DNA from 2 places in the Nonomuraea sp. NPDC003214 genome. Region 1 is predicted to be linked to the other one. Evidence: riboswitches for the same ligand, from Rfam matches in the RefSeq annotation. Region 1 holds a riboswitch; the other holds the start of a gene.
The links. A riboswitch is a leader RNA that binds a small molecule or an ion and turns the genes downstream of it on or off. The one in region 1 is predicted to bind glycine.
Positions count from the first base shown of each region.

Region 2: linked by a shared signal. The riboswitch ahead of gcvT (glycine cleavage system aminomethyltransferase GcvT) and the one ahead of gcvP (aminomethyl-transferring glycine dehydrogenase) in region 1 are both predicted to bind glycine.

Region 1 covers NZ_JBSFSX010000006.1:265,719-281,297, forward strand. Annotated here, with positions in the region: gene ACWDXC_RS20315 (GntR family transcriptional regulator) at 1-721, shown strand, start outside; gene ACWDXC_RS20320 (STAS domain-containing protein) at 828-1,184, shown strand; gene menD (2-succinyl-5-enolpyruvyl-6-hydroxy-3-cyclohexene-1-carboxylic-acid synthase) at 1,264-2,928, opposite strand; gene ACWDXC_RS20330 (o-succinylbenzoate synthase) at 2,925-3,818, opposite strand; gene ACWDXC_RS20335 (AMP-binding protein) at 3,900-5,045, shown strand; gene ACWDXC_RS20340 (hypothetical protein) at 5,092-5,436, shown strand; gene ACWDXC_RS20345 (RNA polymerase sigma factor) at 5,589-6,902, shown strand; gene ACWDXC_RS20350 (hypothetical protein) at 6,966-7,364, opposite strand; gene ACWDXC_RS20355 (TetR/AcrR family transcriptional regulator C-terminal domain-containing protein) at 7,507-8,067, shown strand; gene ACWDXC_RS20360 (DUF5999 family protein) at 8,266-8,463, shown strand; gene ACWDXC_RS20365 (alpha/beta hydrolase family protein) at 8,513-9,106, opposite strand; gene ACWDXC_RS20370 (hypothetical protein) at 9,189-9,545, shown strand; gene ACWDXC_RS20375 (tetratricopeptide repeat protein) at 9,747-10,580, opposite strand; gene gcvP (aminomethyl-transferring glycine dehydrogenase) at 10,719-13,538, opposite strand; glycine riboswitch at 13,705-13,797, opposite strand; gene ACWDXC_RS20385 (MerR family transcriptional regulator) at 14,035-14,655, opposite strand; gene ACWDXC_RS20390 (bifunctional nuclease family protein) at 14,803-15,273, opposite strand; gene ftsR (transcriptional regulator FtsR) at 15,380-15,579, opposite strand, start outside.
Region 2 covers NZ_JBSFSX010000001.1:175,423-191,001, reverse strand. Annotated here, with positions in the region: gene ACWDXC_RS00890 (ABC transporter permease) at 1-759, opposite strand, end outside; gene ACWDXC_RS00885 (ABC transporter ATP-binding protein) at 761-1,513, opposite strand; gene ACWDXC_RS00880 (response regulator transcription factor) at 1,621-2,271, opposite strand; gene ACWDXC_RS00875 (sensor histidine kinase) at 2,283-3,464, opposite strand; gene ACWDXC_RS00870 (2-hydroxyacid dehydrogenase) at 3,748-4,677, shown strand; tRNA gene ACWDXC_RS00865 (tRNA-Leu) at 4,798-4,882, opposite strand; gene bcp (thioredoxin-dependent thiol peroxidase) at 5,024-5,497, opposite strand; gene ACWDXC_RS00855 (DUF3618 domain-containing protein) at 5,623-5,952, shown strand; gene ACWDXC_RS00850 (amino acid deaminase/aldolase) at 6,006-7,199, opposite strand; gene ACWDXC_RS00845 (DUF6286 domain-containing protein) at 7,365-7,964, shown strand; gene ACWDXC_RS00840 (hypothetical protein) at 7,961-8,464, shown strand; gene ACWDXC_RS00835 (L-serine ammonia-lyase) at 8,507-9,883, opposite strand; gene gcvH (glycine cleavage system protein GcvH) at 9,936-10,325, opposite strand; gene gcvT (glycine cleavage system aminomethyltransferase GcvT) at 10,322-11,407, opposite strand; glycine riboswitch at 11,442-11,537, opposite strand; glycine riboswitch at 11,538-11,635, opposite strand; gene ACWDXC_RS00820 (hypothetical protein) at 11,728-12,561, shown strand; gene ACWDXC_RS00815 (M28 family peptidase) at 12,623-13,984, opposite strand; gene ACWDXC_RS00810 (M4 family metallopeptidase) at 14,061-15,579, opposite strand, start outside.

The DNA.
Region 1 (15,579 bases):
CGACCTGGATCGATCCAGCCCCGTGCCGCTCTACTTCCAGGTGGCCGAGCAGATCGCCGAAGCGATCCGGCGGGGCGACCTGGCGCCCGGATCCCGGCTGGACAACGAGATCCTGCTGGCCGACAAGCTCGGGCTGTCGCGGCCGACGATCCGCCAGGCGATCCAGTATCTCGTCGACAAGGGCCTGCTCGTACGCAAGCGCGGCGTCGGCACCCAGGTCGTGCACGGCCAGGTCAAGCGCTCGGTCGAGCTGACGAGCCTCTACGACGACCTGCGCCGCTCCGGCCAGGAGCCGGCCACCCAGGTGCTCACCCTGGAGCCCCGCCCGGTCGAGGAGCAGATCGCGGCCATCCTCGGCGTCGAGCCCGGCAGCCAGGTGCTCTACCTGGAGCGGCTCCGCTTCGCCGCGGGCGAGCCGCTGGCGCTCATGCACAACTGGCTGCCCATCGGCCTGGCCCAGATCACCGCCGCCGACCTGGAGGTGCGCGGCCTGTACGAGCTGCTGCGCGGCGCCGGGGTGCGGATGCGGGTGGCCAACCAGCGCATCGGCGCCCGCGCCGCCAACCAGGCCGACGCCAGACTGCTGGACGAACGGCGCGGCGCCCCGCTGCTGACCATGATCCGCACCACCTACGACGACCAGGGCCGGGCGGTCGAGCACGGCTCGCACGTCTACCGGGCCTCGCACTACTCGCTGGAGGTCACGCTCATCGAACGGTGACCGCGGATGGCTACGGATAGGTCTCATTCTGTCACCACGGCGCGACGTGGAGTATTCTTCGCCTGGCCGCCCTTTCTCCACCCCGGCACGAGAACGGCGAACGCCCATGGACTTCCACCTGACGACCACCCTCCGTGACGGCCGCGTGACCGTCGTGGTCTCGGGCGAGCTCGACATCGCCACCACTCCCCTGCTGCGCGCCCGCCTGCGCGAGGCCGCCGCGCGCGGGCCCGGCGAGGTGGTGCTCGACCTGAGCGGGCTGACGTTCGCCGACGCGGCCGGGCTGGGCGCGCTGGTGTCCGCCCGCCTGCACGCCGAGTCGGCCGGGACCGCGCTGGTCCTGGCCGAGGTCCCGGCGTCGCTGGCCCGCCTGCTGCGCATCACCGGCCTCGACGCCCAGCTCCTGCCCCCGGCCTGGGCCGGCGCCCCGCCGGGCCCCTACGACGGCCTCACCGCCCCCTGACCTCCCGGAGGCCGGGAGGCGGTCACAGCCCCCGACCCTCCGGAGGCGGGCTCACAGCCTCTGCCCCTCGGAAGCGGGCTCACAGCTCCTTGAGGTAGGTCGCGATCGACTCCTGGGCGGCCTCGCGCAGGTGGCCGTGCACGATCGCGTTGGCCTCGCGGTCGGTGCGCACCTCCACCACCCTCGGCCCCTGCCCGCGCAGCGCCTTCGGCAGCTCCGAGATGTCCTGCACCAGCGTGTACGGGGTCCCGGTCGCGGCCGTCACGTAGCCGAGGTCCACCCCGTGCGGCGTGCCGAACACCCGCTCGAACGGGTCGCGCACCGCCGCCTGCGGCAGCAGCGAGAAGATGCCGCCCCCGTCGTTGTTGACCACCACCAGGCACAGGTCGGGCCGGGGCTCGCGCGGCCCGAGGATCAGCCCGTTCTGGTCGTGCAGGAACGACAGGTCGCCGAGCAGCGCGTAGGAGGGCCCGTTGTGGGCCAGCGCCGCGCCCATCGCCGACGAGACCAGCCCGTCGATGCCGGAGGCGCCCCGGTTGGCCAGCACCCTGATGCCGCGCCTGGGCCGCATCGCCTGGTCCAGGTCGCGGATCGGCATGGAGGACCCGCAGAACAGCAGCGACCCGTTGGGCAGCCCGTCCACCAGGTCGCGGGCCAGCCGGGGCTCGCTCAGCCCGGAGCCGTCGAGCACGTCGTCGAGCGCCGTGCGCGCCGCCTGGTCGGCCTGCCGCCAGGCGTGCAGCCAGCTGTCGTCGCCGGCCGCGACCGGGATCTCCACCGCCTGCGCCACCTGCGTGGCCGAGCGGGTGGGGTCGGGCCAGCGGTCGAGGCCGGGCGAGACGACGATGTGCTCCTCGGCCCGCTTCAGCCACGACAGCAGCGGCCGGGACAGGCCGGGCCGGCCGAGCGTGACGACCACGTCGGGCCGGTGGGTGTCGGCGAACTCGGGCATGCCGAGCAGGTAGTGGTAGGTGGAGATGGCGTGGTCGCCGTAGCGTCCGCCGCCGTTGGGCTCCGACAGCACCGGCCAGCCCGCCATCCCGGCCGCCGCCACGTAGCGGCGCACGTTGGCCGCGCCGTCGCCGACCACGAGCACGCCGCGCCGGGTGGGGGCGATGTGCAGGGCGACGGGCGGCGGCGCCACGCGGGCGCGCACCCACGGCCCGGCCGCGCCGCCGTCGAGCGGCTCGCACCAGGAGTCGTCGCCGTCGGGGATCAGCGGCTCGCGGAACGGCAGGTTCAGGTGGACCGGCCCGGGGTCGGCCGGGCCCGCCGCCCGCTGGTAGGCGCGGCAGGCCAGCGACCGCCAGTAGGCCACCTGGCCGGGCCGCTCCTCCGGCACGCCGACCTCGGCGAACCACCGGGTCGCGGTGCCGTACATCTTGAGCTGGTCGATGGTCTGGTTGGCGCCGGTGCCGCGCAGCTCGGGCGGGCGGTCGGCGGTGAGCACGAGCAGCGGCACGTTCGACTCGCTCGCCTCGATGACGGCGGGGTGGAAGTTGGCCGTGGCGGTGCCGGACGAGCACAGCAGCGCGACGGGCCGCTCGGAGCGCCTGGCCAGGCCCAGCGCCAGGAACGAGGCCGAGCGCTCGTCGATGCGCACGTGCAGCCGCACGCGCGACTCGGCGTGCAGCGCGAGGGCGAGCGGGGCGGAGCGGGAGCCGGGCGCGATCACCACGTCGGTCAGGCCGCAGCGCACCAGCTCGTCGACCAGGACCGTGGCCAGCGCGGTAGCGGGGTTCACAGTGACGCCTCCTGCATCCGGCGTAGCCACGACGGACAATCAATCTCAAAATCCGACAAATGCTCAAAACTTACATCCGGGCGGCGTACGGGCAGCATCCCGCCCTCGGGGACGAGTGAATCGGCCACCACGTCGCCCGACAGCAGCGACATCGTGCCGAGCCCGCACGCGTACGGCAGCTCCGGCAGCGCCGCCGCCAGCGCCACGCCCGCGGCCAGCCCCACGGAGGTCTCCACGGCGCTCGACACCACCGCCGGCAGGCCGCACGCCTCCACTACCCTCAGCGCCGCGCGCACGCCTCCCAGGGGCTGCACCTTGACGACCGCGATGTCGGCGGCCTCCGCCGCCCTGACCCGCAGCGGGTCCTCGGCGCGGCGGATGGACTCGTCGGCCGCGATCGGCACGTCGCAGGCCCGCCGCACGGCCGCCAGCTCCTCCAGCGTGGCGCACGGCTGTTCGGCGTACTCCAGCCCGAAGCGGTCGAGCTCCTTGAGCCGCCGCACGGCCTCGCCGACCTCCCAGGCGCCGTTGGCGTCGATCCGGACCCGCCCCGAGGGGCCGAGCGCGTCACGCACGGCCTCCACCCGCGCCACGTCCGCCGAGAACGGCTGCCCCGGCTCGGCCACCTTGACCTTCGCGGTGCCGCAGCCGGAGCGCCGGACGAGGTCGTGGGCCTGCTCCGGCCCGACCGCCGGCACGGTGGCGTTGACCGGGACCGCGTCGCGTACCGGCGCGGGCCAGCCGTCGAAGGCGGCCTCCCGCGCGCACGCGAGCCACCGGGCGCACTCGCGCGGCCCGTATTCGGGGAACGGCGAGAACTCGCCCCACCCCGCCGGTCCGTGCAGCAGCACCCCTTCCCTGACGGTCTGTCCCCGGAACCTGGTGCGCATCGGAATCCGGAAGACCACGGGAGAACGCGTCACGACCCTCCCTGCGCCGCTGCCCGATCTGACGCCATTAACCTTACGAGCATGTGGAGGAACCCGTCGCATCCGGACCGCCCGCTGCACGCGGTCGCGCTGCCCGCCGGGCCGCGGCTGTTCGCGGCGGTCCGCGACGCGCTGTCCGGCGACGGTCCCGCGGTGCTGCCCCTGATCCCGGGCCAGGAGGCCGCCGCGGTCGAGGCGCTGCGCCCCACCCACGCGGGCGGCGCGCGGCTCGCCGGAGGCGCCGGGGTGCCCGCCGGCGTGGCCGTGGTCATCGCCACCAGCGGCAGCACGGGGACCCCCAAGGGCGTGATGCTCTCCGCCGCCGCGCTGCGCGCCTCGGCGGCGGCCTCGCTGCGCCGCCTGGGCGCGTCCAGGGGCGAGCGGTGGCTGTGCTGCCTGCCCGTCTCCCACGTCTCCGGCCTCCAGGTGCTCGTCCGGTCGCTGCTGTGCGAGAGCGAGCCGATCCTGCACGAGCGCTTCGACCCGGTGGCGGTGCTGGAGTCGGGCGCCGACCACGTGTCGCTGGTGCCCACCCAGCTCCACCGGCTGGTCGAGATGCGGGCCGACCTGTCGGGGTTCCGCACCGTCCTGCTCGGCGGGGCCGCGCCCCGGCCGGGGCTGCTCGCCGAGGCGGCCGCGCTCGGCGCGCGGGTGGTGACGACGTACGGCATGAGCGAGACGAGCGGCGGGTGCGTGTACGACGGCGCGCCCCTCGACGGCGTGGACGTGCGGGTCGGCGAGGACGGGCGGATCGAGGTGTCCGGCCCGGTGCTGTTCTCCGGCTACCGGGGCCGTGCCGGGAGCCCGCTCGACGGGGGCTGGTTCGTCACCTCCGACCTGGGCGAGCTGGCGGACGGGCGGCTGCGCGTGCTGGGCCGGGCCGACGACGTCATCAACACCGGCGGCGAGAAGGTGCCGGCCGCGTCCGTGGCCGCCGTCATCGGCGCCCATCCCGGGGTGGCCGACGTGGCCGTGGTGGGCCGCCCCGACCCCGAGTGGGGCGAGCTCGTGGTGGCCGCCGTCGTGCCCGCCGACCCCGCCGCGCCGCCGACGCTGGCCCAGTTGCGGGCCTACTGCGCCGACCGGCTGCCGCCGTACGCCGTGCCGCGTGACCTGCGGCTCCTGCCGAGCATGCCCCTGCTGGCGAACGGGAAGACCGACCTGATCCGCCTCAAGTCCGGAACCTGATGACTTGTACGTGCGTCATAGTGGGGAAGAGACGGAGGGAGTGTTCATGGACCAGACCCGCAAGATGTGGGCATCCGCGGTGGCCGTCGGCGTGATCGTCGCCGGTGGCGTCTCCGTCGCGGCGGCCGCCTCGGCGGGCAGGCTCGACCAGGCCAGGCAGACCCGGGCCGTGATCGAGAAGTCGGTGGTGCAGCCCGCGCAGCCCACCCCGTCCACATCTCCGACCGGGCTTCCCTCGGCGCGACCCTCGGACGACGGTCTCGTGGTGACCAGCGAGGTCAACCCCGATCCCGACGAGGTCATCCGCTACTGGACGGACGATCGTCTGGAGGAGGCCAACCCGATGCCCATGCCGGAGGTCAGGCAGGGAGAGTTCGAGCTGGCCGAATAGCGCCACCGGTCACCCTTTTGGGCGTTTTTCACCTCTCGGGAACAAATAGCGCGGATCGGCGTTATTGATACTGGTGAGTCGTGCGGCCGGAGCCGGGCCGCCCCACCCAAAACGCCCAGAATCGCTTCCACTCCGTTGGAGGAGGTGTCCTCATGCCCCGAACCGCCGTGGCGACCCCACCCGCAACCCTCGAGCAGCTGATTGACCGAGGGCGAGCCCAGGGTCACCTCTCTCTCGCGGACCTGCGTGACGCGTTCGCCCACGCGGGCATCAGCCCCGCCGAGGGCAGGTCGATCCTGCGCGAGCTGACCGACGCCGGGGTGAGCCTGGCCGCCGGTGACGAGCCGCCCGCCAAGGCGCCCGCCCAGGCCCGGAAGACCGCCAGGAAGCCCGCCGCCAAGCGCTCCACCAGGAAGAAGGCTTCGAGTCCCGAGACTACCGACTCCGGGGCCGCCAACGCAAAAACCGGCGACGAGGACGCGCCCGACGAGCTGGTCCTGCAGGCCGAGGAGGCCGAGCTGGAGAGCGAGCCCCTCGACTTGGACGACAACCAGTCGGTCATGGGCGACTCGGTGCACACCTACCTCAAGTCGATCGGCCGCCGCACGCTGCTCACCGCCGCGCAGGAGGTCGACCTGGCCCGCCGCATCGAGGCCGGGCTGTACGCCGAGTACAAGCTGGAGATCGGCGAGGACCTGTCCCCCGCCGCCCGCGACGACCTGCTCATGGTGGTCGAGGACGGCAAGGCCGCCAAGGACCACATGCTGGAGGCCAACCTCCGGCTGGTCGTGTCCGTGGCCAAGAAGTACACCGACCGCGGCATGTCCCTGCTGGACGTCGTCCAGGAGGGCAACCTGGGCCTCATCAGGGCCGTGGAGAAGTTCGACTACACCAAGGGCTTCAAGTTCTCCACCTACGCCATGTGGTGGATCCGGCAGGCCATCCAGCGTGGCTTCGCCGACTCCGCCCGCACCATCCGGCTGCCCGTGCACGTCCTGGAGATGCTCTCCAAGCTGTCGCGCATCGAGCGTGACATGCACCAGCGGCTGGGCCGCGAGCCCACGCCGGAGGAGCTGGCCGTCGAGCTGGACAAGACGCCCGACCAGATCGAGGAACTGCTGCGCACCAGCCGCCAGCCGATCTCGCTGAACGCGACCATCGGCGAGGACGGCGAGACCACGATCGGCGACCTCATCGAGGACGTCGACTCGCCGGAGGCGTCGGAGATCGTCGACCGCCAGCTCCTGGGCGACCAGCTCCGGGGCGTGCTGCAGAACCTGTCGCCGCGCGAGGCGAAGATCATGGCGCTGCGGTTCGGCCTGGTGGACGGCAAGCCGCACACGCTCGACGAGATCGGCAAGCACATGGGCCTGACCCGGGAGCGCATCCGGCAGCTGGAGAAGGAGTCGCTGTCGAAGCTGCGCCACCCCAGCAACACGCGCCCGCTGCTCGACTGGGCCAGCTGACCCGGCTGCCCACCAGGAAAGCCCCGGCCACCCGGCCGGGGCTTTCTCATGTCCGCGGAAGCGTCAGCGGACGGCCGGGACCGGGCGGGGGACGCGCGGGATGCCCCACATGCGGTTGTTCTCGCGCAGCGTGCGCAGCCGCTCCACCTCGGCCGTCCACATGGCCCCGGCCGGCGTCGCCTTGGCCTTGCGGCGGGCGATCCGGTCGTCGTAGGCCTTGACGCCGAACGTCGCCCGCTGGCCCGCCTCGGCCGCGCGCAGCGCCTCGGTCAGCGCCTGGTCGAACGCGATCCCGGCGGCCATCAGCTCGACGTCGTCGGCGTCGGCGGCCCGCAGGTCGCGCAGCGTGCTCTCGGCCTCACGGGCCTTGTCGAGCAGCGCGGGGTAGCTCTTGGAGATCTCCACATCCGCGTGGAAGCGGACCTCGGCCTCGCGGCTGACCCGCGGACGGAAAAACGCCATCGAACTCTGCCCTTCACCACTGTCGTCAGCACTATCGACATCACTGTCGGCTCTTACCAGCGACAAGCGTACGCCGTCCGGCGCCACGCCCGGCAACCGGACGTCCCCCGGCAGGCGGCCTTTACATAGTAAGATGATCTCCATGCCCGCCAAGCGACCACCCGTCCCCCTCTCGCGCGAGCGGATCATCGAGGCCGCGCTGCACATCGCCGACACCCAGGGCCTGCGCAGGCTCACCATGCGCCGCCTGGGCGACGCCCTGGAGGTCGAGGCGATGGCCATCTACCACCACCTGCCCCGCGGCAAGGAGGCGCTGATGGACGCGCTGGCCGAGCACGTCACCGCCGTCCAGGTGGAGCCCGCCGGCACCTGGCAGGAGACCGCCAGGGCGTGGTGCCGGGCCAGCCGGGAGGTCCTGCGCGACCACCCGGGCGTGCTGGCCCTGGCGCTCACCAAGCCGCCCAAGGGCGGCACCGCCGTGGCCATCGGTGAGCAGATCTCCCAGCTCGCCGACGCGGGCCTGCCCGACGCGGCCGACGCCGTACGGTCGTTGCGGGCGTTCGTGTTCGGCAGCGTGGCGGTCGAGGTGCAGCAGTCGGGCTGGGCCGACCCCGAGGCGGACGAGTGGATCCGGCGCGACGAACGGGCCGACGCCGACTTCGAGCGCGGTCTCGACGCATTGCTCCGAGGCTTGGAAACGTAGTGTGCGTGTCTCGCTTGGACCGTTATCCTGCATAAGGCACGCTGTGTCGAAGGTCACACGGCAAAGTGCATCCTCCTCCAACCGTCCTAACGGACTATGTCGGAACATGTGACATACGTCGCACACTTGCTGGAAACGAATACCCGAGCCGCTCCCGCCCCCACCGGGAGCCACCCACGAGATATCGGAGGCACGCCGATGTGCCCGCACGACCCGGCCTGTCCGTCTGCCGAGGCGCCCGACCGCGAGGCCGCACGCACCCTGGCCTGCCACCCCGAGCAGGGGTGGAGCCTCCTCTGCAACGGCGTCGTCCTGTTCGAGGACACCGGGGAGCTTCTTCCTGGCGGCACCGCCATCGCCCCGCACCGGCCCGAACCCATGGTCGGCGCGGCCTGACCGCACGCTCCTCATGCGGCCACCGGCCCCTCACGGGCCGGGGCCCCGGCTACTTCCAGTAGAGCTTCACCCAGTCGGCCACCACCTCACCCACCCGGGCGGGGTGCTTCTTCAGGTCGTGCCCCTCCCCGGGCAGCACCACCAGCCGCGCCGCGTCCGCCGCCTCCGGCACCCCGAACGGATCCCGGTCCCCGTTCACCACCAGCACGTCGACCCCGGCGCCGCGCAGCTCCTCCGCCCTGGAACGCTCCGGCCTGCCCGGCGGGTGCAACGGGAACGCCAGCGCCACCACGGCCGCCGCCCCCGCCGCCTTCGCGGTCCGGCACGCCACCCGCGCGCCGTTGCTCCGCCCGCCCTGCACCAGCGGCAGCTCCGGCCAGCGCGCCCGCAGCTCCCCCAGCACGGTCAGCCACGCCTCGTCCTGCCGCTCCGCCGACCCCGGCGCCCGCGCCCCCGCCACCCGGAACGCCTGCGTCACCCGGGCCACGTGCGCCCGCACCCCCAGCGCCGCGTCCCGGACCGCCAGCAGGTCGGGCGCGTCGACTCCCCCGGCCGACCCGTGCGTCAGCACCAGCAGCACCCGGGCGCGCTCCGCCTCGTCGATCTCGACGCGCGCCGGGCCCCGCGCCGTCATGATCTCCATGGCAGCACCGTACCTGGGGATGAGGCGAAGATGGCTCTCAGGTCTGATGACGGCGCGCCGCTCGGAGTGCAGGATGGCCAGCATGCGAGAGACGAGTCCCATGCGCGAAGATCTTCAGGCGACGCTCGACGCCCGCCGCGACCTCGGGCCCGAATACGAAGCCGCGCTGGTCGACTCGCTGGTCGAGCGCATCGACGCGACGATCGCCGCCCGCGTCGCCGCCGAGCTGCAATATCAGGGCGTCGCCCCGCGCAAGCCGCCCAAGCACAAGTCCAGCGGCACCGGCATCATCCCCGTCGCGCTGGGCTCGATGGGCATCGGCATCCCCCTGACGGCGATCGCGGCCGGCAGCGCGGGCATCGCGGGCCTGCTGATCACCTGGATCGCCATCGTCGTCATCAACGTCGCCGCCGCGGCGGCCATCATCCGCCGCCCCTAACCCCGTCCCCCGTGGCCCTGCCAGACGGGACCGCCCCAGCCACCCGCCGCTGCGGGACGTAGCCACCCCCAGAAGCCCGGCCGCCTGCCGCACGAGGCGCTGCCGCTCCCTCGTGGCTGCCGGATGCCGGGACCGCCCCGTGGCGGCCCGCCGACCGCTGCCGTGCGTCGCCGTTGCCGGTCGCGGTGGGTGCGGGCGGGGTCAGCGGTCGTAGCGGAGGCGGACCTCGGAGGCGAGCGTCTCGTCCTCGTGGTCCAGGCCGTACGCCCACACGTGGTCGGCGTCGTCGGCCCGGCCGCGCAGCGGCAGCGTGCGGGCCAGCAGCTCGATGGCCAGCGCGCTCGTCTGTGCCTCGCCACCGTCCTCGACCGCGCCCGCGAACTCGGCGCACGCGAGCTCCAGGTGGGCGATGCCGAGCTGGACGCGCAGCCGGGCGGCGTCGTCACCGGAGGCGTCGCGGAGGGCGTCGAGCAGCAGGTCGGCGGCCTCCCCCGGGTCACCGCGCTCGATGAGCAGGTCGGCGAGCTGCTGGACGGCGTGCATGCGCACGCCGGTCGCACCCTCAGGGGCGTCCCCGGCGCGCGGCTCACCGTCGGCGGGTCCCGCCGTGTCGAGGGCGGCGCGCAGGGCGGACTCGGCCTCGTCGGGGTCGTCGGCGTCGAGGGCGAGCCGGGCGAGCGCCAGGTGGGCCAGCGGCACGTACGCGGGCGTCCCGACGCCGAGGACGGCCTGCCAGGCGCCCCGGGCCTGGCCGAGGCGGCCCTCGCGTTCGAAGCCCTGGGCCAGGTGGCAGGCCGCCTGGGCGGCGAACTCGGGGTGGCCGGTGGCGAGCGCGGCGCGGGCGGCGGCGCGGGCGCCCTCGACGTCGCCCGCCTCGTCGAGGACGACGGCGAGCCCCACGGCGGCCTGCGCGGCGTCGGGCCCGTCGGCGGCGGCGAGGTCGGCGAGAATGGCCGCCGCGCCGTCGAGGTCACCGTGCTCGGCCAGCCGGCGAGCGGTGTCGAGGGGCGGGGTCTGCAGCTCTGAGGACGTCAAGAGAGCTCCTTCGCGCGGCGATCGCACCGAGCTTAACCACTTCTGACGATCATGTCTGCTCACTTGACCCAGCCGGCCTGGAAAGCGGAGAACCCCGCCCTGCGCGGGCGGGGTCCTCCGGGCGGCCGAACGGTCCGGTCAGTCCTCGTACGCCTCCAGCGGCGGGCACGAGCACACCAGGTTGCGGTCCCCGTACGCCTGGTCGATGCGGCGCACCGGCACCCAGTACTTGCCGTCGCGCAGCGAGGGCACCGGGTAGGCGGCCTCGGTCCGGGTGTAGGGGTGCGGCCACTCGTCCGCGGTGACCGCCTCGGCGGTATGCGGGGCGTTGCGCAGAGGGTTGTCCGACTTGTCGTAGTCGCCGGACGCCACCTTGGCGATCTCGCCGCGGATGGCGATCATCGCGTCGACGAACCGGTCGAGCTCGTTCAGGTCCTCGCTCTCGGTCGGCTCGATCATGAGCGTGCCCGCGACGGGGAACGACATGGTCGGCGCGTGGAAGCCGTAGTCGATGAGGCGCTTGGCCACGTCGTCGACGGTGACGCCGGTCTCCTTGGTGATCTGGCGCAGGTCCACGATGCACTCGTGGGCCACCAGCCCGCCGCGCCCGGTGTAGAGGACGGGGTAGTGCGGGGCGAGCCGCCTGGCCAGGTAGTTGGCCGACAGGATGGCCTGCTCGGTGGCGGCGGTCAGGCCCTCGGCGCCCATCATCCGGACGTAGGCCCACGAGATCGGCAGGATGCCGGCCGAGCCGTACGGGGCGGCGGAGACGGGGCCGACGGCGCTGCCGTCGCGCAGCGGGTGGCCGGGCAGGTAGGCGGCCAGGTGGCCGCGTACCGCGACGGGGCCGACGCCGGGGCCGCCGCCGCCGTGCGGGATGCAGAACGTCTTGTGCAGGTTGAGGTGGGACACGTCGGCGCCGAACTCGCCCGGCTTGGCCAGGCCGACGAGCGCGTTGAGGTTGGCGCCGTCGACGTACACCTGGCCGCCGGCCTCGTGCACCTTGGCGCACACCTCGGTGATGCTCTCCTCGTACACGCCGTGCGTGGACGGGTAGGTGACCATGATCGCGGCGAGCCGGTCGCGGTGCTTGCCGATCTTGGCGTCGAGGTCGGCGAGGTCGACGTTGCCGTCGTCGTCGCAGGCCACGACGACGACCCGCATGCCGGCCATGACGGCGCTGGCGGCGTTGGTGCCGTGCGCCGAGGACGGGATGAGGCAGACGTCGCGCTCGGTGTCGCCGTTGGCCCGGTGGTAGGCGCGGATGGCCAGCAGCCCGGCGAACTCGCCCTGGGAGCCGGCGTTCGGCTGGATGGAGACGGCGTCGTAGCCGGTGACCTCGGCCAGCCAGCCCTCCAGCGTCTCGATCAGCTCGCGGTAGCCGGCGGCCTGGGCCTCGGGCGCGTACGGGTGGATCGCGGCGAACTCGGGCCAGGTGATGGGCTCCATCTCGGTGGTCGCGTTCAGCTTCATCGTGCAGGAGCCGAGCGGGATCATGGAGCGGTCGAGCGCGATGTCCTTGTCCTGGAGCTTGCGCAGGTAGCGCAGCATCGCGGTCTCGGAGCGGTGCTCGTGGAAGACCGTGTGGGTCAGGTAGTCGGACTCGCGCAGCAGGGCGGCGGGCAGCGCGTCGGCGGCCTCCCCGGCGGGCTCGACGCCGAACGCCGCCCAGACGGCGGCCAGCTCGGCGGCGCCGGTCTTCTCGTCGCAGGAGATCGAGACGTGGTCGTCACCGGCCTGCCACAGGTTGACGCCGCGCTCGGCGGCGGCGGCGACGACCTCGGCGGCGCGGCCGGGCACGCGGGCGAGCACGGTGTCGAAGAACTCGCCGTGCACCACCTCGACGCCGCCCCGGCGCAGCCCCTCGGCCAGGGTGGCGGCGTGGCGGTGGACGCGGGCGGCGATGCGGCGCAGCCCGTCGGGGCCGTGGTAGACGGCGTACATGCCGGCGATCACGGCGAGGAGCACCTGGGCGGTGCAGATGTTGCTGGTGGCCTTCTCGCGGCGGATGTGCTGCTCGCGGGTCTGCAGGGCCAGCCGGTAGGCGGGGTCGCCGTCGGCGTCGACCGACACCCCGACGAGGCGGCCGGGCATCTGCCGCTGCAGCCCGTCGCGTACGGACATGTAGGCGGCGTGCGGGCCGCCGAAGCCGAACGGCACGCCGAACCGCTGCGAGGAGCCGATCGCGATGTCGGCGCCGAGCTCGCCGGGGGCGGCGAGCAGCGTGAGCGCGAGCAGGTCGGCGGCGGCCACGACGAGCGCGCCCGCCTCGTGCGCCCGCCCGGCCACGGCGCGGAAGTCGCACAGCCGGCCGGAGGCGCCGGGGTATTGCACGAGCACGCCGAAGCACTCGGGCAGCTCGCCCTCCAGGTCGCTCTCCACGAGCGTGATGCCGAGCGGCTCGGCGCGGGTGGCCAGCACCGCCTTGGTCTGCGGGAGGGCGTCGGCGTCGACGACGAACACGTCGCTCTTCGCCTTGCCGGCGCGCCGGGCCAGCGTCATGGCCTCGGCCGCGGCGGTGGCCTCGTCCAGCAGGGACGCGCCCGCGACGGGGAGGCCGGTGAGGTCGGACACCACGGTCTGGAAGTTGAGCAGCGCCTCCAGGCGGCCCTGCGAGATCTCCGGCTGGTAGGGCGTGTAGGCGGTGTACCAGCCCGGGTTCTCCAGCAGGTTGCGGCGGATGACGGCGGGCGTGACCGTGTCGTGGTAGCCCAGGCCGATCATCGAGGTGAGGACGCGGTTGCGGCCGGCCAGGGCGCGCAGCTCGGCGATCGCCTCGGTCTCGCTCGCGGCGGCGGGCAGCTTGAGCCGGTCCTTGGCCCTGATGGACTCGGGGACGGCGACGGCGACCAGGTCCGCCACCGATTCGAAGCCGACGGCCTCGAGCATGCGCTGCTGCTCGGCCGCGGACGGGCCGATGTGCCGGGCCGAGAACGGCGGTGCTGACAGATCTGTCATGGAGATGCCTCCCGAGGCTTTGGAGACCGGCGCTGGGCGCGGGCGAATGCCGGATCTCCCCCTCTGTCACCGCGCGCTAGTCATCGCGACCTGAGAGCTTCGCCCCGGCAGGGCTTGCACCGTCGGTGAAGCGCGCCTGGCGGGCGCACCTGCTTTCCAGAGTTGCCTCACCCGAGCGGTACGGGATGCCTGAGAGATTCCGGGGAGGGTTGCTCCTTCGGCGCCCCGGGCCAGCCGGGGTCTCTCCCGCACGGGGTCGACAGCATGTCCCAGATTACTACGCCTTGTCCGGCAACCCCACCGCAGGCGGCCTGATGCGCACGCCGGGAGAGTCGCTCCCCGTCACCCGGTGATTCCCGTCACCCGGTGATTCCCGTCACCCGGTGATTCCCGTCACCCGGTGATTCCCGTCACCCGGTGATTCCCGTCACCCGGTGTTCCCCGTCGCCCCGTGCTCCGCGCTCACCCGTAGGTCGCGGTCACCTGTGCGTCGTGGTCACCCTGTGCGCCGTGCGCGGCGCCGCCGGGCCAGCTCGTCAGCGGGATGGTCGGCCGGGACGGTGTCCGCGACCGCCGCGCGTTCCCCCGGCAGCTCCGCGAGGGAGCCCTCGACCTCGCGCCAGACCCGGCCGAGCGCGATGCCGAACACGCCCTGACCGCCCTGGAGCAGGTCGATCACCTCGTCGGCCGAGGTGCACTCGTAGACGCTGACCCCGTCGCTCATCAGCGTGATCTGCGCGAGGTCGGCGACCCCGCGGTCACGCAGATGCTGCACGGCGGTGCGGATCTGCTGGAGGGAGACTCCCGTGTCGAGCAACCGCTTGACGACCTTGAGGACCAGGATGTCGCGGAAGCTGTAGAGCCGCTGCGATCCCGAGCCCTGGGCGGCTCTTATCGTGGGCTCCACCAGTCCGGTGCGCGCCCAGTAGTCAAGCTGCCTGTAGGTGATGCCGGCCGCCGCGCAGGCCGTCGGCCCGCGGTATCCGATGTCGTCGGGAAGCGTGGCGGGCTGCTCGTCGAAGAGCAGACCCTGCTCCCCGGCACGCTGCCGCGCGCTCTCGCGCCGCACCGGATCTTCCTGGCCGGCCGTCTTTCCCTCGCCGCTGCTGACCGCCACGCGGACCTCCGGCTTTCTCTCATCCCGCGGCCTGATCTGGGGGTTCGTAAAAGGCGACCGCGGGTTTCACTTGCACCGTAGGACCGTGACCATGCTCAGTCAACGATCCGGCTCGGCGCGTCGTGAAGCGTAAATGCACTGAAATACCTACCCCGCCCTGCCGAAGTCCTCGGGAGAGATCGTGTCAAGGAACTCCCTGAACTTCTCCACCTCGTCCTCCTGGTCGTCCGGGATGATCACGCCGGCCTCCTGGACCACCTCCTCGCTGGCGAAGATGCGCGCCCCGGTGCGCAGGGCGAGCGCGATCGAGTCGGACGGCCGGGCGCTCACCTCCACCCCGTTGGAGAACACGAGGTCGGCGAAGAAGATGCCGTCACGCAGCGCGACGATGTTGACCGCGCGCAGGCCCACGCCGAGCGCGCTCAGCACGTCCCGGAACAGGTCATGGGTGAGCGGCCGCGGGGGAGGCTCCTCCGCCTGGGCCAGGGCGATGGCCGTCGCTTCGGTCATGCCGATCCAGATCGGCAGGAACCGCTCCCCGTGTGCCTCCTTGAGCAAGACGATCGGTTGATTTGTAGGCATTTCTACGCGAACGCCCACGACCTCCATCTGCAACACGGGCTGCTCCATATTCGACTGGCCGGTGACCCGGCACAGGTCATCGCTGGTCCGCTTCTGCAATTCAACGTAACACCCGGCGAGCCCTGAATGTCCCGCGGGCCGCTCATCGCCCCAGAACGCTCCGCACACCCGTGCGCAGCAGCGCCGCGTGCAGGTCGAGCAGCAGAGCCGACAGCTCCCTGGCCGTCTCGTCGGCCTCCCCGATCGCGCCGGGCGCCCGGCGTTTCAGGATCGGCGCCACCGTCTGCTCCACCAGCCCCGCCTCGCGCTCGGCCGCCGCCCGGACCGCCCGCAGATGGCGGG
Region 2 (15,579 bases), on a different contig from region 1:
CCCGAGGGTGAGCATCTCGATCTGCAGCCCGGCGGACTTGGCCAGGTCGGAGGCCAGCTCGTCGCCGGTCTTGACGACGAGCCCGGCGCCGGCGGCCGAGGCGACGGCCCGCTTCAGCGCGACGGGGTCGGCCCCCGCGACGTCGATCTCGGCGAACTCCCGCTCGCCGGTCATCCGCTGCGCCGTCGCCGTGGTGAACCCGAGCGCCCCGGTGAAGGCCAGCTCCTGGTCCACGCCCGGGTCGAACAGCCCGACGAGCTTGAACGTGTGCTCGCGCTGCTTGGCGTCGAGCACCGTGATCGTGTCGCCGACCTGGAAGCCCTCGGCCTTGGCGGTGTTCTCGTCGAGCACGGCCGCCTGGTCGTCGCTGCCGGGCCCGGTGCCGCTCACGATGGAGGTGCGGGCCAGCACGCCCGGCACGACGGAGATCGCCGTCGTGGGCAGGCTGCCGACGGCCTTGCCGTCCTTGCCGAGCAGCGGCGCGCTGCCGCGGACCAGCCCGTGCGCCTCCTGGACGCCGGGGACGGCGCGCACCCGTTCCAGCGTCTCCGGCGCGATGCCCTTGTCCGGCTTGCCGGGCAGCACGGCCACCGCGACCTTGCCGGCGTCGGCCGTGACGCGCTCCTCGAACCCGGCCTGGACCGTGTCGTTCAGCACGAACGTGCCGGTGATGAACGCGACCCCCAGCATGATCGCGAGCGAGGTGAGCAGCAGCCGCACCTTGTGCGCGCGCAGCCCCGCCCTGGCGGTCTTCAGCACCTCACGCCTCCAGCTTCATCAGCGTGTCGAGCACCGACTGCGGCGTCGGCGAGGTGATCTCGGTGACCAGCGAGCCGTCCCGCAGGAACACCACCCGGTCGGCGTACGAGGCGGCCATCGGGTCGTGCGTGACCATGACGATCGTCTGGCCCAGCTCGCGCACCGACGTGCGCAGGAACGACAGCACCTCGGCGCCGCTGCGCGAGTCGAGGTTGCCGGTCGGCTCGTCGGCGAAGATCACCTGCGGCTTGCTGATGAGCGCCCTGGCCACGGCCACGCGCTGCTGCTGGCCGCCGGACAGCTCGTTGGGCCGGTGGCGCAGCCGGTCCTTCAGCCCGACGGTCTCGATGACCCGGTCGAACAGCACCTGGTCGGCCTGCCGGTCGGCGATCTCCAGCGGCAGCCGGATGTTCTCCTCGGCGGTCAGCGTCGGCAGCAGGTTGAACGCCTGGAAGATGAAGCCGATCCGCTCCCGGCGCAGCAGCGTGAGCTGCTTGTCGCCGAGCCCGGTCAGCTCCACGTCACCGATGTGCACGGTGCCCGCGGTCGCGCTGTCGAGACCGGCCAGGCAGTGCATCAGCGTGGACTTGCCCGATCCGGACGGGCCCATGATCGCGGTGAAGGCGCCGGTGGCGAAGGCCACGTCCACCTCGCGCAGGGCGTGCACCCGGGCGTCGCCCTGGCCGTACACCTTGGACAGCCCCTTGGCCACCACTGCCGGCGGCGCCTGGCGCGGGGTCTCGGTGAGAGTCACGTTCACTCCTCGTCGTGCGAAAACAACGCGACTCACGCTAGGGGCGCGAAACCCGCCGGACCTGGGCCTTGAGGACGGACTTCGTGTAGGACCGTGGATGACCCGGGTCAGCCGTTCGGCCGATGCGAGGGCACCACGAGCCCGGCCTCGTAGGCGTAGACGACCACCTGCGCCCGGTCGCGCAGCCCCAGCTTGGCCAGCACCCGGCCCAGATGCGTCTTGACCGTCGCCTCCGCCACCTCCAGCTCGGCGGCGATCTCCAGGTTGGAGCGGCCGCGCGCCACCATGAGCAGCACCTCGCGCTCGCGCGGCGTCAGCTCCGTCGCCGCCGCGGGCTCCTCCGTCGGCAGGAACGTGGCGAACCGGTCGAGCATCCGCTTCAGCGTCGTCGGCGCCATCACGGCCTCGCCCGCGTGCACCGACCGGATCGCCGTCACCAGCTCCGCCGTCGGCACGTCCTTCAGCAGGAACCCCGACGCGCCCGCCCTGATCGCCGCGAACGCGTACTCGTCGAGGTCGAACGTGGTCAGCACCAGCACCTTCGGGCCGGTGATGTGCTTGATCGCCTCGACGCCGTCCATGCGCGGCATCCGCACGTCCATCAGGACGACGTCCACCTCGACCGTGCGCAGCACCTCGATCGCCTGCTGGCCGTCGCCCGCCTCGGCCACCACCTCGATGCCGGGCTGCGCGCCCAGCACCATGCGGAACCCGGCCCGCAGCAACTGCTGGTCGTCGACCAGCATGACCCGTATCATCCGCCGCTCTCCTAAGCCGCTTTCGACTCGGCCGTGGGCAGCCGCGCCAGCACTTCGAACCCGCCACCCGCGCGCGGCCCGGCCGTGACCGCGCCGCCGTACATCGTGACCCGCTCCCGCATGCCCACCAGCCCGTGGCCGCCCGTCTCGGTGGCCGGGGCGGCCGCGCCGCGGCCGTCGTCCGTCACCCGCACGACCAGCTCGGGGCCGCTGTAGCGCAGCTCGACCTGCGCGCGGACGCCCGGCCCGCCGTGCTTGAGCGCGTTGGTCAGGGCCTCCTGGACGATCCGGTAGACGGCCAGCTGCTTGCCCTCGGTCAGCTCGGTGCGCCGGCCCGTGACCCGCAGCCGCGCGGGCACGCCCGCAGCCCGCACCAGCTCGTCGAGCTGCGCCAGACCGGGCTGCGGCGTGTAGTCGGTGCCGCCGTCGTCCTGCCGCAGCACGCCGACGAGCCGGCGCATCTCGGCCAGCGCCTCCCGGCCGGTCCTGGAGATCGTCCGTACGGCCTGCCGCGCCTGCTCGGGGTCGCTGTCGATGGCGTAGCCCGCGCCGTCGGCCTGCACGACCATGACGCTCACGTTGTGCGCCACCACGTCGTGCAGCTCCCTGGCGATCCTGGCCCGCTCGGCGGCGGCCGCCATCCGGGCCTGCTGGTCGCGCTCGCGCTCGGCGCGTTCGGCGCGCTCCTCCAGCCCCTCCAGGTAGCGGCGGCGCGTGCTCGCGTACAGGCCGGTCAGCCAGAGCGCCATCACGAAGATCGTGCTGGTGGTGAACATGCCCAGCGTCGGCGTGTCCCACTGCACCAGCGCCAGGAACACGCCCAGCTCGGCCACCATCAGCGCCGCCAGCGCCCACCGGAACGCGCACTGGTAGACCACCGACCACAGCGCCACCAGCACCGCCATGTTGGCCGGCAGCACCTCGATCTGGGCCGCCCACTGCGCGAAACTGACCAGCGACACCACGGCGAACACCGCCAGCGGACGCCGCCGCCACAGCAACGGCAGCAGCAGCGCCAGCGTCAGCACCGCGTAGACGGGCGCGTTGAGCGGCGGCAGCGACCCGTCGGGCGCGTAGGTCAGATAAGGCACGACGGGCAGCAGGCACAGCAGCGCGAGAGGAGCCACCCGCAGGGCGTCCATCAGCTTCACATGGCGCCTCGACCACGCCCGTACCCTGCCGAACACAACCATCACGATACGTAAACCCGGGAGTGGGGCGGCTCAGCCTTGAGAGTGAAGTACGCCTACGACCCTGGTCTTACACGGCTCCGGTCTTACGCGGGTCTTACGGCCCGGCAGGCAAAGTAGTCGTCGGGAGCACCCTCTGGGGTGAGTAAAGGGAGAGATCGTGATGGCGATCATGATCGCGAAGCCGGGTCGCGCGGAGACGAGGAAGCTCCGCGCGACCCGATCCGCTTGCGGGCCGCTGGGCTAGAGTCTCCCCCGGCCGAAAGATCCGAGACCGGGGACCCGCATGTCAGCGCACCACAACCGTCCGCAGGACCTCGTCGTCCTGGTGCCCGAAGAGCGCGGCCGCGCGGCCCTGTCCGCCGTCACCGGCCTGCGGCCCCTCCTGTACGACGTCGGGGCCCCGTTGCCGCCGGGAGCCGCCGAGGCCCGCGCGATGGTCGTGCCCTCGCGCCCGGTCGACCGCGTGCTGGCCCTGATCGGCGAGCTGCCCGGGCTGCGCCTCGTCCAGACGCTCAGCGCCGGCACCGACCAGTGGCAGGGCCGCCTGCCCGCCCACGTCGCCCTGTCCAGCGCCCGGGGCGCCCACGGCGCGGCGGTCGCCGAATGGGCCGTCGCCGCCCTCCTGTCCCTCTACAGGGACCTGCCGGGCTTCGCCGCCGACCAGGCCGCCGCCCGCTGGCGTCCCCGCATGGCCGAGTCGCTGGCGGGCAAGCGCGTGCTCGTGCTCGGCGCCGGTGACCTCGGCACGCAGCTCCGCGTCCGGCTGGAGCCGTTCGGCGCCCGCGTCACGATGGTGGCCCGCCGCGCCCGTGACGGCGTGCGTGCCCTGGACGACCTGCCGGGCCTGCTGCCCGCCCACGACGTGGTGGCGCTCATGCTCCCGCACACCCCGGACACCCACCACCTGGCCGACAAGCGGTTCCTCGGCCGCATGCGCGACGGCGCCGTCCTCGTCAACGCCGCCCGCGGCCCCGTCGTCGACACCGACGCGCTGCTCGGCGAGACCCGCTCCGGGCGGCTGCGCGCCGTCCTCGACGTCACCGACCCCGAGCCGCTGCCCGGCGACCACCCGCTGTGGCACACGCCGGGCGTCATCATCACCCCGCACGTCGCGGGCACGGTGCCGCAGGCGGACGAACGCTCGTGGCAGGTCGCGGCCGACCAGCTCGCCCAATTCGCCCGGGGCGAGCGGCCCGCGAATCTGGTCGGCTGACGCCATTTCGTTCGCGTCCGTATTTCGGGGTGCCGCCGTGCCGAATAACCGGCCGGGTTTCGGCGCATCGCATTTCCGGGCGAACACATATCGGCCAATTGCCGGACGGTGTCATTGATGTGCGGGCGGGGGGACTCGAACCCCCACAGTGTCTCCACCAACAGGACCTAAACCTGCCGCGTATGCCTGATTTCGCCACGCCCGCGCAATCCCGCCAAAGGCGGGCCGTGAATAGTTTAGCGCTCCGGCCACGCACCGGTGCCACGTCACCTACCGGCACGGACAAGGCGCGGTGCGTGTCAATTCGCCCCGAGCGGGCTCCCGGATCGGAGCCCGCGGGGAGTGGTCAGGAGAGGCCGAGCTTCTTCTTCAGGCTCGCCACGTGCCCGGTGGCCTTCACGTTGTAGAGGGCCTGCTCGATCTTGCCGTCGGCGTCGATGACGAACGTGGAGCGGATGACGCCCACGACTTCCTTGCCGTAGAGCTTCTTGGTGCCGTACGCGCCGTACGCCTTGTGGATTTCCAGCCCCGGGTCGGACAGGAGCGGGAAGGTCAGCGCGTCGCGTTCGGCGAACTTGGCGAGCTTCTCCGGCTTGTCCTTCGACACGCCGAGGACGACGAAGCCGTCGGCGGTGAGCTGGGCGAGGCTGTCGCGGAAGTCGCACGCCTGCTTCGTGCACCCGGGAGTCATCGCGGCGGGGTAGAAATAGAGGATCACCCGCTTGCCTCTGTAGGCGTCGAGGGAGATCTCGTCGCCGCCGGCGGCGGGCAGCGCGAACTCGGGGGCGGCGTCGCCGGGGGCGAGCCTGGTCTCGGTCATGGGTCCTCCAGGAGTTTCTCCAGGAAAACCTACCTGGCCGCCCGCCGTGCCGTACGGCGTGCGGACCTGACAGACTGATCAGGACATGTGAGGGCACGGGCAGGAGCGCGGCCGAGAGGAGAGTCATGGCTGACACCGATCCCGATGAGCTGGAGCGGCGCATCGCGCGGACGCGGGCGGAGCTGGCGCAGACGGTCGACGCGATCGCCGACCGGGTGAGCCCGAAGCGTGTGGCCGAGCGCACGGTGGCGGATGTGAAGTCCCGGGCGGGGAGCCTCGCGGCTTCGGTGAGCGACGCGCTGGGGATGTCGCCCCGGCCGGTGGAGTTCGGTGACGACCCCGACCGGCTGTGGGACGACGAGGCGCCGAGCCTGGCGCCGGTGCTGATCGGCGTGGGCGCGGCGCTGGTGATCGGCGCGGCGGTGGTCCTGTGGCGCCGGCGTCGCCGCCGCTGACCCGTTCCTGGGGGCTCCGGCGTCGCCGCCGCTGACCCGTCTTTTTGGGGCCTCTAGAGGAAGGTGCGGCCCTCGCCTCTGTAGGTGGGGACGGTCTCGGTGAGCGTGTCGCCCTCGACGAGGTGGAGGGCGTCGAAGCGTTCGCACAGCTCGCCCGACTTCGCGTGCCGGAACCAGACGCGGTCGCCGGTGCGCAGGTCCTCGGCGGGCGCGCCGATGAGCGGGGTCTGCACCTCGCCCGCGCCCTCGTCGGGCGCGTAGCGCAGGCCGGCGGGCAGGTAGGGCTGCGGCAGGCGGCTGGGGCCGGGGGCGCCGGAGGCGAGATAGCCGCCGCCGAGCACGGTGACGACGTCGCGCGCGGGCCGCCGCACGACGGGGAGCGCGAACAGGGCCGCGGGGTGGCCGCTGAAGCGGCTGTAGAAGTCGAACAGCCGGGGATGGAAGAGCCCGGACCCGGCGGCGACCTCGGTGACGGCCTTCTCGCGTACGGTGCGCTCGATGGAGCCGGTGCCGCCGCCGTTGACGAACTCCAGGTCGGCGACCTGGCGCACGGCGTTGACGATGCGGCCGCGGCGCACGACGAGCTCGCGGGCCGACAGGGTCTGCATGGCCTTGACGAGCCGGGCGTACGCGGCGCGGGCCTGGGGGGCGTCGCCGACGCCGGCGATCTGGGCCTCGTACGCGAGCAGCCCGGTCAGGCGGTAGCCGGGGCGTTTGGCGATGGCGGCGGCCAGGTCGGCAGCCTGGTCGGGCTCGCGGATGGGAGAGCGGAGCGCCCCCGCCCGAAATTTCCCACCAAAGGCCACAAATCCGGCGTCGATGTCCATACATATCCGGATCTCGTGGCGCGGGTGGACCCCCGCCACCGCATGGTCCATGAACGCCAGGTGCTCCGCCGAGTCCACCGTCAGCGTGATCGCCGCCGCGGCCTCCGCCGAGCCCGCCAGCGCGGCCAGCGCCCGCCGGTCGGCCGTCGGATAGGCCACCAGGATGTCGCCGAACCCCTGCTCCGCCAGCCACAGCGCCTCGGGCAGCGTGAAGGCCATCAGCCCGCGGAACCCGTCCAGGGCCAGCACCCGCTCCAGCACCGCCCGCGAGCGCACCGACTTGGTGGCGACGCGGATCGGCTTGCCGGCCGCCCGCCGCACCAGGCTGCGGGCGTTGGCGCGCAGCGCCTCCAGGTCGAGGATCGCGAACGGCGGCTCAAGAGCGGCCGTGGCCCGGTCGTAGCGCTGGCGGTCATCCATACCGGCAGCGTAATCCAGGTAAAACGGACACGGCAGGGGTGCGTGCCCCCGGCGGGCAACCACGGCATATCCGCCCATTGATCGCCGGGCCCGTAATGATCCTGCAAACGGGCGGCGGGGGCGCGGTCGAGCCGGTCGGGGACCCGTGTACCTCTGGTCGTTGTGATGACCACGCTCCAGCAGATCCTGCCCGGTGCGGCCGTCGCCGCGCAGGACACCCCGCTCCGCAGGTCCAACCGGGTGCTCAGACCCGCGCGCACGCCCGCCGCGGTGGCCGTGGCCCTGGTGCTGACGGCCGCGCTCGGGCTGACCTGCGCCGAGGTGGTGGCGTCGCTGATGGGCCGGCCGCTCGGCTGGGTGCCGGTCAACGAGGCCGCCGAGCTGGCGTCCGCCTCCTCCTGGAGCGAGCTGGACGCCGTCGCGGTGGCGCTCGCGGGCACGGGCGCGGTGCTGCTGCTGCTCGCGCTGCTGCCCGGCCGCTCCCGGCTGGTCCCGGTGGAGACCACCGACCCGCTGATCGTCATCGGCATCACCCGCTCGGGCCTGCGCCGTACGCTGCGGGCCGTCGCCCAGGAGGTGGACGGCGTGCGCCGGGCCCAGGTACGGCTGCGCAGGCGGCGCATCGAGGTCACCGTCGTGACCGAGGGGGAGAGCTCGGGCACGATGCTCAGGCAGGTCGGGAACGCGGTGGGCGACCGCCTGGCGGGCGTCGGCACGCTGGCCGCGGGCGAGGTCGTGGTGCGGCTGCGCAGGAGGGGGCTGTGATGCGGCAGTACGCGGGCAACCGGATCGGCCTGGCCGTCGTCGGCGCGGTGCTGCTCGTGGCGGGCGGCTACGCCTGGCTGCGCGGCCACGACAAGCTGGCGGGGCTGCCGCCGAAGGCCAAGGTGCTGCCGGAGCGCACCGCGCGGGCGCTGGCCGAGCAGCCGTGGGCGCTGTGGGTGGTGGCGCTGGTGCTGCTGGTGCTCGCCCTGGTCACGCTGCGCTGGCTGCTGCTGAGCCTGGGCTGGGGGCGCTACGGCTCCCGGTCGGGCACCGGGACGGCGATGCTCTGCGTGGGACTCAAGGACGTGGACGGCCTGGCCAGGGCCGGGGTGCGGGTCGTCGGCGAGGGGGCCAGGCTGCGCATCGGCCTGACCTGCCCGGCGGCCACGGACGTCGGCGCGGTCGTGGCCAAGCTGGACCGCGAGATCGTCAGCCGCATCCGCCGCGAGGTGCGCGACGACGACCTCGGCGCCGTCGTCCGCATCCACGTCCGGCGCTGAAGCTGAACGACCGCGCCGGTCACCACGCCGGTCACCGCGCGTTCAGCACTCGATGACGTTGACCGCGAGGCCGCCGCGCGAGGTCTCCTTGTACTTGTCGAGCATGTCGCGCCCGGTGTCGCGCATGGTCTTGATGGCCTTGTCCAGCGACACGTGGTGGCGTCCGTCGCCGCGCAGCGCGATGCGGGCGGCGGTGATGGCCTTGATGGAGGCCACCGCGTTGCGCTCGATGCACGGGATCTGCACCAGCCCGCCGATGGGGTCGCAGGTCAGGCCCAGGTTGTGCTCGATGCCGATCTCGGCCGCGTTCTCCACCTGCTCCGGGGTGCCGCCCAGCACCTCGGTGAGGCCGGCGGAGGCCATCGAGCAGGCCGAGCCCACCTCGCCCTGGCAGCCGACCTCGGCCCCGGAGATGGAGGCGTTCTCCTTGAACAGCACGCCGATCGCGGCGGCCGTGAGCAGGAAGCGGACCACGCCCTCGTCGTCGGCGTTGGGGGTGAAGCGGGAGTAGTAGGTCAGCACGGCGGGGATGATGCCGGCCGCGCCGTTGGTCGGGGCGGTGACGATGCGGCCGCCGGCCGCGTTCTCCTCGTTGACGGCCAGCGCGAACAGGGAGACCCAGTCCATCGCCTGGAGCGGGTCGCGCTCGGCCGACTCGGTCTGCAGCCGCCGGTGCAGGCGGTTGGCCCGGCGCTTGACCTTCAGGCCGCCGGGCAGCACGCCCTCCTGCGAGATGCCCCGCTGGACGCAGTCGGACATGACCTGCCACAGGTGCAGGATCCCGGCGCGGATCTCGGCCTCGGAGCGGCCGAACGCCTTCTCGTTCTCCAGCATGAGCGCGGAGATCGACAGGCCGGTGTTGGAGCAGTGCTTGAGCAGCTCCTCCGCCGTGGTGAACGGGTAGGGGAGCACGGTGTCGTCGGGCTTGATGCGGTCGGCCCCGGTGGCCTTCTCGTCCACGACGAAGCCGCCGCCGACGGAGAAGTAGACCTTCTCCCGCAGCTTGGCGCCCGACTCGTCGAACGCGGTGAAGCGCATGCCGTTCGGGTGCTCGGGCAGCGAGATCTTCCGCTCGAAGACGAGGTCCTGGCCCACGACGAAGGGGATCTCGCGGACCCCGTACAGCGTGACGGTGCCGGAGCCGCGCATGGCGGCCAGCCGCTCGTCGATGCTGTCGACGTCCACCAGCTCGGGCTTCTCGCCCGACAGGCCGAGCAGGACGGCCTTGTCGCTGCCGTGGCCCTTGCCGGTGAGGCCGAGCGAGCCGTACAGGATGGCCTCGACGCGCGCGGTGCGCTCCAGCAGGCCGTCGTCGTTCAGGCCGCGCGCGAACTTGTGCGCGGCCGCCATCGGGCCGCCCGTGTGGGAGCTGGACGGGCCGATGCCGACCTTGAAGAGGTCGAAGACGCTGATCGCCATTGACGCGCCTTTCGGGAGGGCCGGGGCCCGCTACCGGGCCCCGGCGGTGCTGTCAGGAGTCGCCCGAGGTGAGGGCGGTGTATTCCTCGGGCGTCAGCAGGTCCTTCGGGTCGCCGTCCACGCGCACCCGGAACATCCAGCCGTCGCCGTAGGGGTCGCTGTTGGCCAGCGACGGGTCGTCCACCAGGGCCTGGTTGATCTCGACGACCTCGCCGCCGACCGGGCTGTAGATCTCGCTCACGGACTTGGTCGACTCGACCTCGCCGACCGAGTCGCCCGCCTCGATGACCGACCCGGCGTCGGGGAGCTGCACGAAGACGACGTCACCCAGAGCCTCGGCGGCGAACGCCGTGATGCCGATCGTGACGGTGATCCCGTCGTCGATCCCGGCAACCCACTCGTGCTCCTTGGTGTAGCTCAGGTCGTCAGGGATGTTGCTCACTTGTTCCTCCTGTAGAAGGGCAGCTCAACCAGGTCCACGGGTTCTTGGCTGCCCCGGATGTCCACGGCCAGACCTTCACTGACCCCGGTGTCGACGTACGCCAGCGCGATGCACTTGCCCAGGGTCTGGGAAGGCGCCCCGCTGGTGACCTCGCCGACGACGGCACCGTCCTTGGTGACCGGGTACCCGTGACGGGGCACCCGGCGGCCCCGCGCGACCAGGCCGACGAGCCGGCGCGCGGGAGCGGTGTCCTTGACCGCCTCCAGCGCCGACCTGCCGACGAAGTCGCCCGGCTTGTCGAATTTCACCACCCTGCCCAGCCCCGCGTCGAACGGGGTCAGCTCCGCGCTCAACTCGTTGCCGTACAGGGGCATGCCCGCCTCCAGGCGGAGCGTGTCGCGGCTGGACAGACCGGCGGGCTTGATCCCGTACGGCGCCCCGGCCGACGTCAGGGCGTGCCAGAGCGGCACGGCGTCCTCGTTGGCCACGAACAGCTCGAAGCCGTCCTCGCCGGTGTAGCCGGTGCGGGCGATGAGCGCCTGGCGCCCGTCGACGACGCCGGGCAGACCGGCGTAGTACTTGAGCCCGGCCAGGTCGGCGTCGGTGAGCGTGGCGAGGATCTCCTGCGCGCGCGGGCCCTGCACCGCGATCAGCGCGTACTGCTCGGAGCGGTCCTCGACCACCGCGTCGTACGACTTGGCGCGGTTCTTCAGCTCCGCGTCGACCTTCGGGTAGTTGGAGGCGTTGGCCACGACCATGAACTCCTCGTCCCCGAGCCGGTAGACGATGAGGTCGTCGAGCACGCCGCCGCGCTCGTCCACGATCATGGTGTAGCGGGCCCGGCCCGTCGCCAGCGCCGACAGGTGGCCCACGAGCGCGTAGTCCAGCGCCTCGGCGGCCTGCGGGCCGGTCACGAAGATCTCGCCCATGTGGGAGAGGTCGAACAGCCCGGCCGCCTGGCGGACCGCGTTGTGCTCGGCGGACTCGCTGCCGTAGCGCAGCGGCATCAGCCAGCCGGCGAAGTCGGTGAGCGTGGCGCCGAGAGCCTCGTGGACGTCTCGCAGCGGTGTCGGTCGGGACATGGGTCGCACCTCAGGGCAGAGTCGGATGCCAGCATCCTCCCCCTCTGTCATCGATGCCTGAGAGCTTCGCCCGGGTTTTGCCGGACTTTCACCTTCGGCGAGGCCTACCGGCCTGCTTTCCAGAGGTCACCTCGGCCGTGCGGTCCTTTGCCTTGAGAGGTTCGCGGGGAGGGCTTGCTCCTTCAGGGGCCCTGACCGGCTGTCAGGGCGCTCTCCCGCACGGTTTCGTCGGTGATGTCCGCAAGCCTAGTGGGGTGACGGCGGTGTTGTCGCGCCCTGAACCGGGCGGACGCCGTACCCGTCGTAGAGGTATGAGACGGATGACCGCGTTCCTCGCGCTGGCGGTGGGCCTGGCGGCCTGCGGCGCCCAGGGCGGCGCCGCGCCCGCCGGGCCCACCGGCGCCACCGGGCCCACCGGGCCGCCCCCGCGCTACACGGCGACGGTGACCGTGCTGGAGGACGGGACGCACGGCCCGCAGATGTGCCGCGCGCTGCTGGAGTCGATGCCGCCCCAGTGCGGCGGCCCCGACGTGGTGGGCTGGGACTGGAGCGAGGTCCGCCACGAGTCGGCCGCGAGCACCCGCTGGGGCCTGTACGTGGTCACCGGCACCTGGGACGGCGAGCGGCTCACGCTCACCGAGCCGCCGCGCCCGTCCGAAGGAGGAGCGGACCGGCCGGACCGCATCGGGACGCCGTGCCCCGCCCCCGAGGGTGGCTGGAAGCCGGTCGACCCGGCCAGGACGACGATGGACGCCATGAACGAGGCCATCGCCAGGGCCGGATCGGCCAAGGAGTTCGCCGGCGCGTGGATCGACCGGCTCGACCCGGATGCGCCGGAGGAGGGCGAGGACCACGCCCGCGACGTCGTGCTGAACCTGGCCTTCACCGGCGGCCTGTCAGGCCGGGAGGCGTGGATCCGGGAGGTGTGGGGCGGCGCGCTCTGCGTCACCGGCGCGAAGCGGACGCGGGCCGAGCTCTACGGGATCCAGGAGCGGGTCATGGACGAGAAGGGCGTGCTGGAGGCCGCCACCAGCGAGACGCGCAACCGGGTGGAGGTGACCATGTGGCTGGCCACCCCCGAGCAGCGCGAGCGCCTGGCGGCCGCCTACGGGGACGCCGTCGTGGTGGAGGACGTCCTGAAGCCGGTCGGTTAGGTGGTGGCCGCGTGCGGGCCGGTCATGGCAGAGGCGGCCCGCACGCGGTGTCCAGGAGGGATCAGACGCGCGCCCACAGCGCGGGCACGTTGGTCGGCTCCCAGCCCGGCAGGCTGGTGTGCGCCTGCAGGCATCTGTAGCTGGAGCCCTGGTAGGTGACGACGTCCCCGGCCGCGTACGAGGTGTACGCCGCCCAGGTGCCGCCGCCCGTGTCGCCGGCCACGGTGAGCGAGAACGAGGCCGACCGGTCGGCGCTCGCCCCGTCGCCGTTGACGCTGATCGGGTAGGTGCCCGGCGCGGTGCCGGCGGTGGTGGCGATCGTGACCGTGGACGACTGGCCCGCGGTGATCGTCGCCGGGCTGAACGTGACGCTGACGCCGGCGGGCGCGCCGCTCGCCGAGAGCGTGACGCTCTGCGCCTGCCCGGAGCTGACCTGGGTGCTCACGGTCGTGGTGGCCGTGCCGCCCGGGTCGACCGACGCCGACGCCGGGTTCACCGAGATCGTGTAGTCGTCGGCGGGCGGGTTCTCCGAGCCGACCGCGAGCTTCCACAGCGCGTGCGCGATGGCGTCGGTGTTGCGGTCGAGCGCGGTGGTGTTGACGTTGGCCGGGTAGGTGTCGCACGCCCGGTGGTAGCAGCTGTCGAACGGCGCGTTCGCGGTGCCGCCCCACTTGGCCGCCTGGGCCGCCGTCTTGATCGCGCCCGCTCCGGTGGCCAGGCCGCCGACCCGCACCCCGGCGTTCTTGAACGAGGCGTGGTCGCTGCGCCCGTCACCTTCGCGGTCGGGGTCCGGCTGGACGCCGATCGAGGTGAAGTACTCGGTGAACGCCTGCCGCAGCGTGGCGTCGTCGTCGTAGACGAAGTAGCCGGCGTTCCTGGAGGAGATCATGTCGAAGTTCAGGTACGCCTCGACGCCCTGGGCGCCGCCGTTCTGCACGTAGTAGCGGGAGCCGACGAGGCCCTGCTCCTCCGCGCCCCACCAGCCGAAACGCACGTGCTTGGTGAGCGTCGGGTTCCTGGCGGCCAGCGTGAGCGCGACCTCCAGCAGCGCCCCGGAGCCCGAGGCGTTGTCGTTGATGGCCGCTCCGGCGCTGACGCCGTCGAGGTGCGCGCCGAGCATGAGAACCGGGCCGGCCGGACCGCCTCGCCAATCGGCGATCAGATTGCTGCCGCCGCTGAAGCTCTGCACCCGGGTGGTGTACCCGGCCGCGTCGAGCTTGCCCCTGATGTAATTCAGCGAGGCGGTGAAGCCCGGCCGGCCCGAGGCCCGATTGCCTCCGTTGGCGTTGGCGATCTGCTGGAACTGGGCCAGATGCGCCGTCACGTTGGAGATCGGGATGTCCGGGGCGGTCTCCGCGACGGCGTTGGCCGTCTGCGGCTGTAAGAAGGTCAGCGTCAGCGCGAGCGTCGCGACTGCGCCCATGGTGAGTTTCACGGTGTCCCGCCTGTCTGAGAAAAGGGGGGCGGCCACCCCGGCGTGGCCGCCCGGTCTTGAGGGGTCAGATCCGCTGCCAGAGAGCAGGCACCAGGTTCGGCTCCCAGCCGGGGAGGCTGGTGTGCGCCTGGAGGCATCGGTAGCTGGAACCCTGGTGGGTGACGACGTCCCCGGTCGCGTACGGGGTCCACGGAGCCCAGGCGTCGCCGCCCTGGTCACTGCCCACCGTCAGGGTGAACGTGGCCGTGCGGTCGACGCTTGCGCCGTCGGCGTTCAGCGTGATCGGGTACGTGCCCGGCGTGACGCTCGCCGTGGTGGCGACCGTGACCGTGGACGACTGGCCGGAGTTGATCGTCTGCGGGCTGAAGGTCACGGTGACGCCGGCGGGCGCGCCGCTCGCCGTCAGCGCGACGCTCTGCGCGTCGCCCGAGGTGATCTGGGTGGCCAGCGTGGTCGTGGCGGAGCTGCCCGGCTGCACCGACGCCGAGGACGGGGTCACGGTGACGGAGAAGTCGTCGGCGACCTCGCCGAGCTGCAGGTTGTAGGTCGCGGTCCGGTCCACGTCGGCGCCGTCGGCCGTCACGGTGATCGCGTGGGCGCCCTGCGGGCTGTTGGCGGAGGTGGTCAGCGTGAGCGTGGAGCTCTGGCCGGCCTGGATGGTGGGCGGGCTGAAGGAGGCGTTGACACCCGAGGGCAGCCCGCTCGCCCGCAGCGTGATCGCCTGCGCGGAGCCGCTGGTCACGGTCGTGCTGACGGTCGTGGTGGCCGTGCCGCCCGGCTGCGTGCTGCCGGAGGCGGGGTTCAGCGTCATCGAGAACTCGTTGCCCTGGTTGCAGGGCTGCTCTCCGGCCTGCGGGCGGACGTTGATGCCGTCCCACGCGGCCTTGACCACGTTGTACTCGGCGCAGCCGGTGTAGAGCGTCCTGGCGGCGTTCAGCGTGGCGACGCGGGCCTTGGCGTGCGTCCACGGCTGCGTCTTGGCGTTGAGGCCGGTCATGAAGATCTCGCCGGCCTTGCGGATGCCGATGCCGGTGATCGCGCCGCCGCCGTCACAGCGGGTGCTGGCGGGCTTGCCCGCCGGGTTGGTGCCCTCGGCGACCAGGTAGAACCAGTGGTTCTGGGGCCCGGCCGCGGCGTGCACCTCGGTGTTCGGGATCTGGGCGCTGTAGCAGTTGGGGTGGTTGAGCGCCTGCGGGTTGTACATGTTGCGGATCGGGCCGTTGCCGGCCAGGTTGACCTTCTCGCCGACCAGGTAGTCGGCCGGGTCGCTGGCGTTGTTGGCGTACGCCTCGGTCAGGGCGCCGAAGATGTCGCCGGTCGACTCGTTCAGGCCGCCGGCCTCGTTGCCGCTGCCGGCGCCGCCGCCGCCGGAGAACTGGAAGACGCCGTGCCCGAACTCGTGGGCGACCACGTCGATGGAGGTGAGCTGGGAGCTGCCGGCCTGGTTGCGGCCGAAGTTGGCGTAGGAGCCGTACCAGTAGGCGTTGACCGCCGACAGGCCCACGCGCGCCGGGTAGCCGCCGCCCTGGCCGTTGACGCCGTTGCGGCCGAGCCACTCGCGCATCATGTCCCACTGCTTCTGG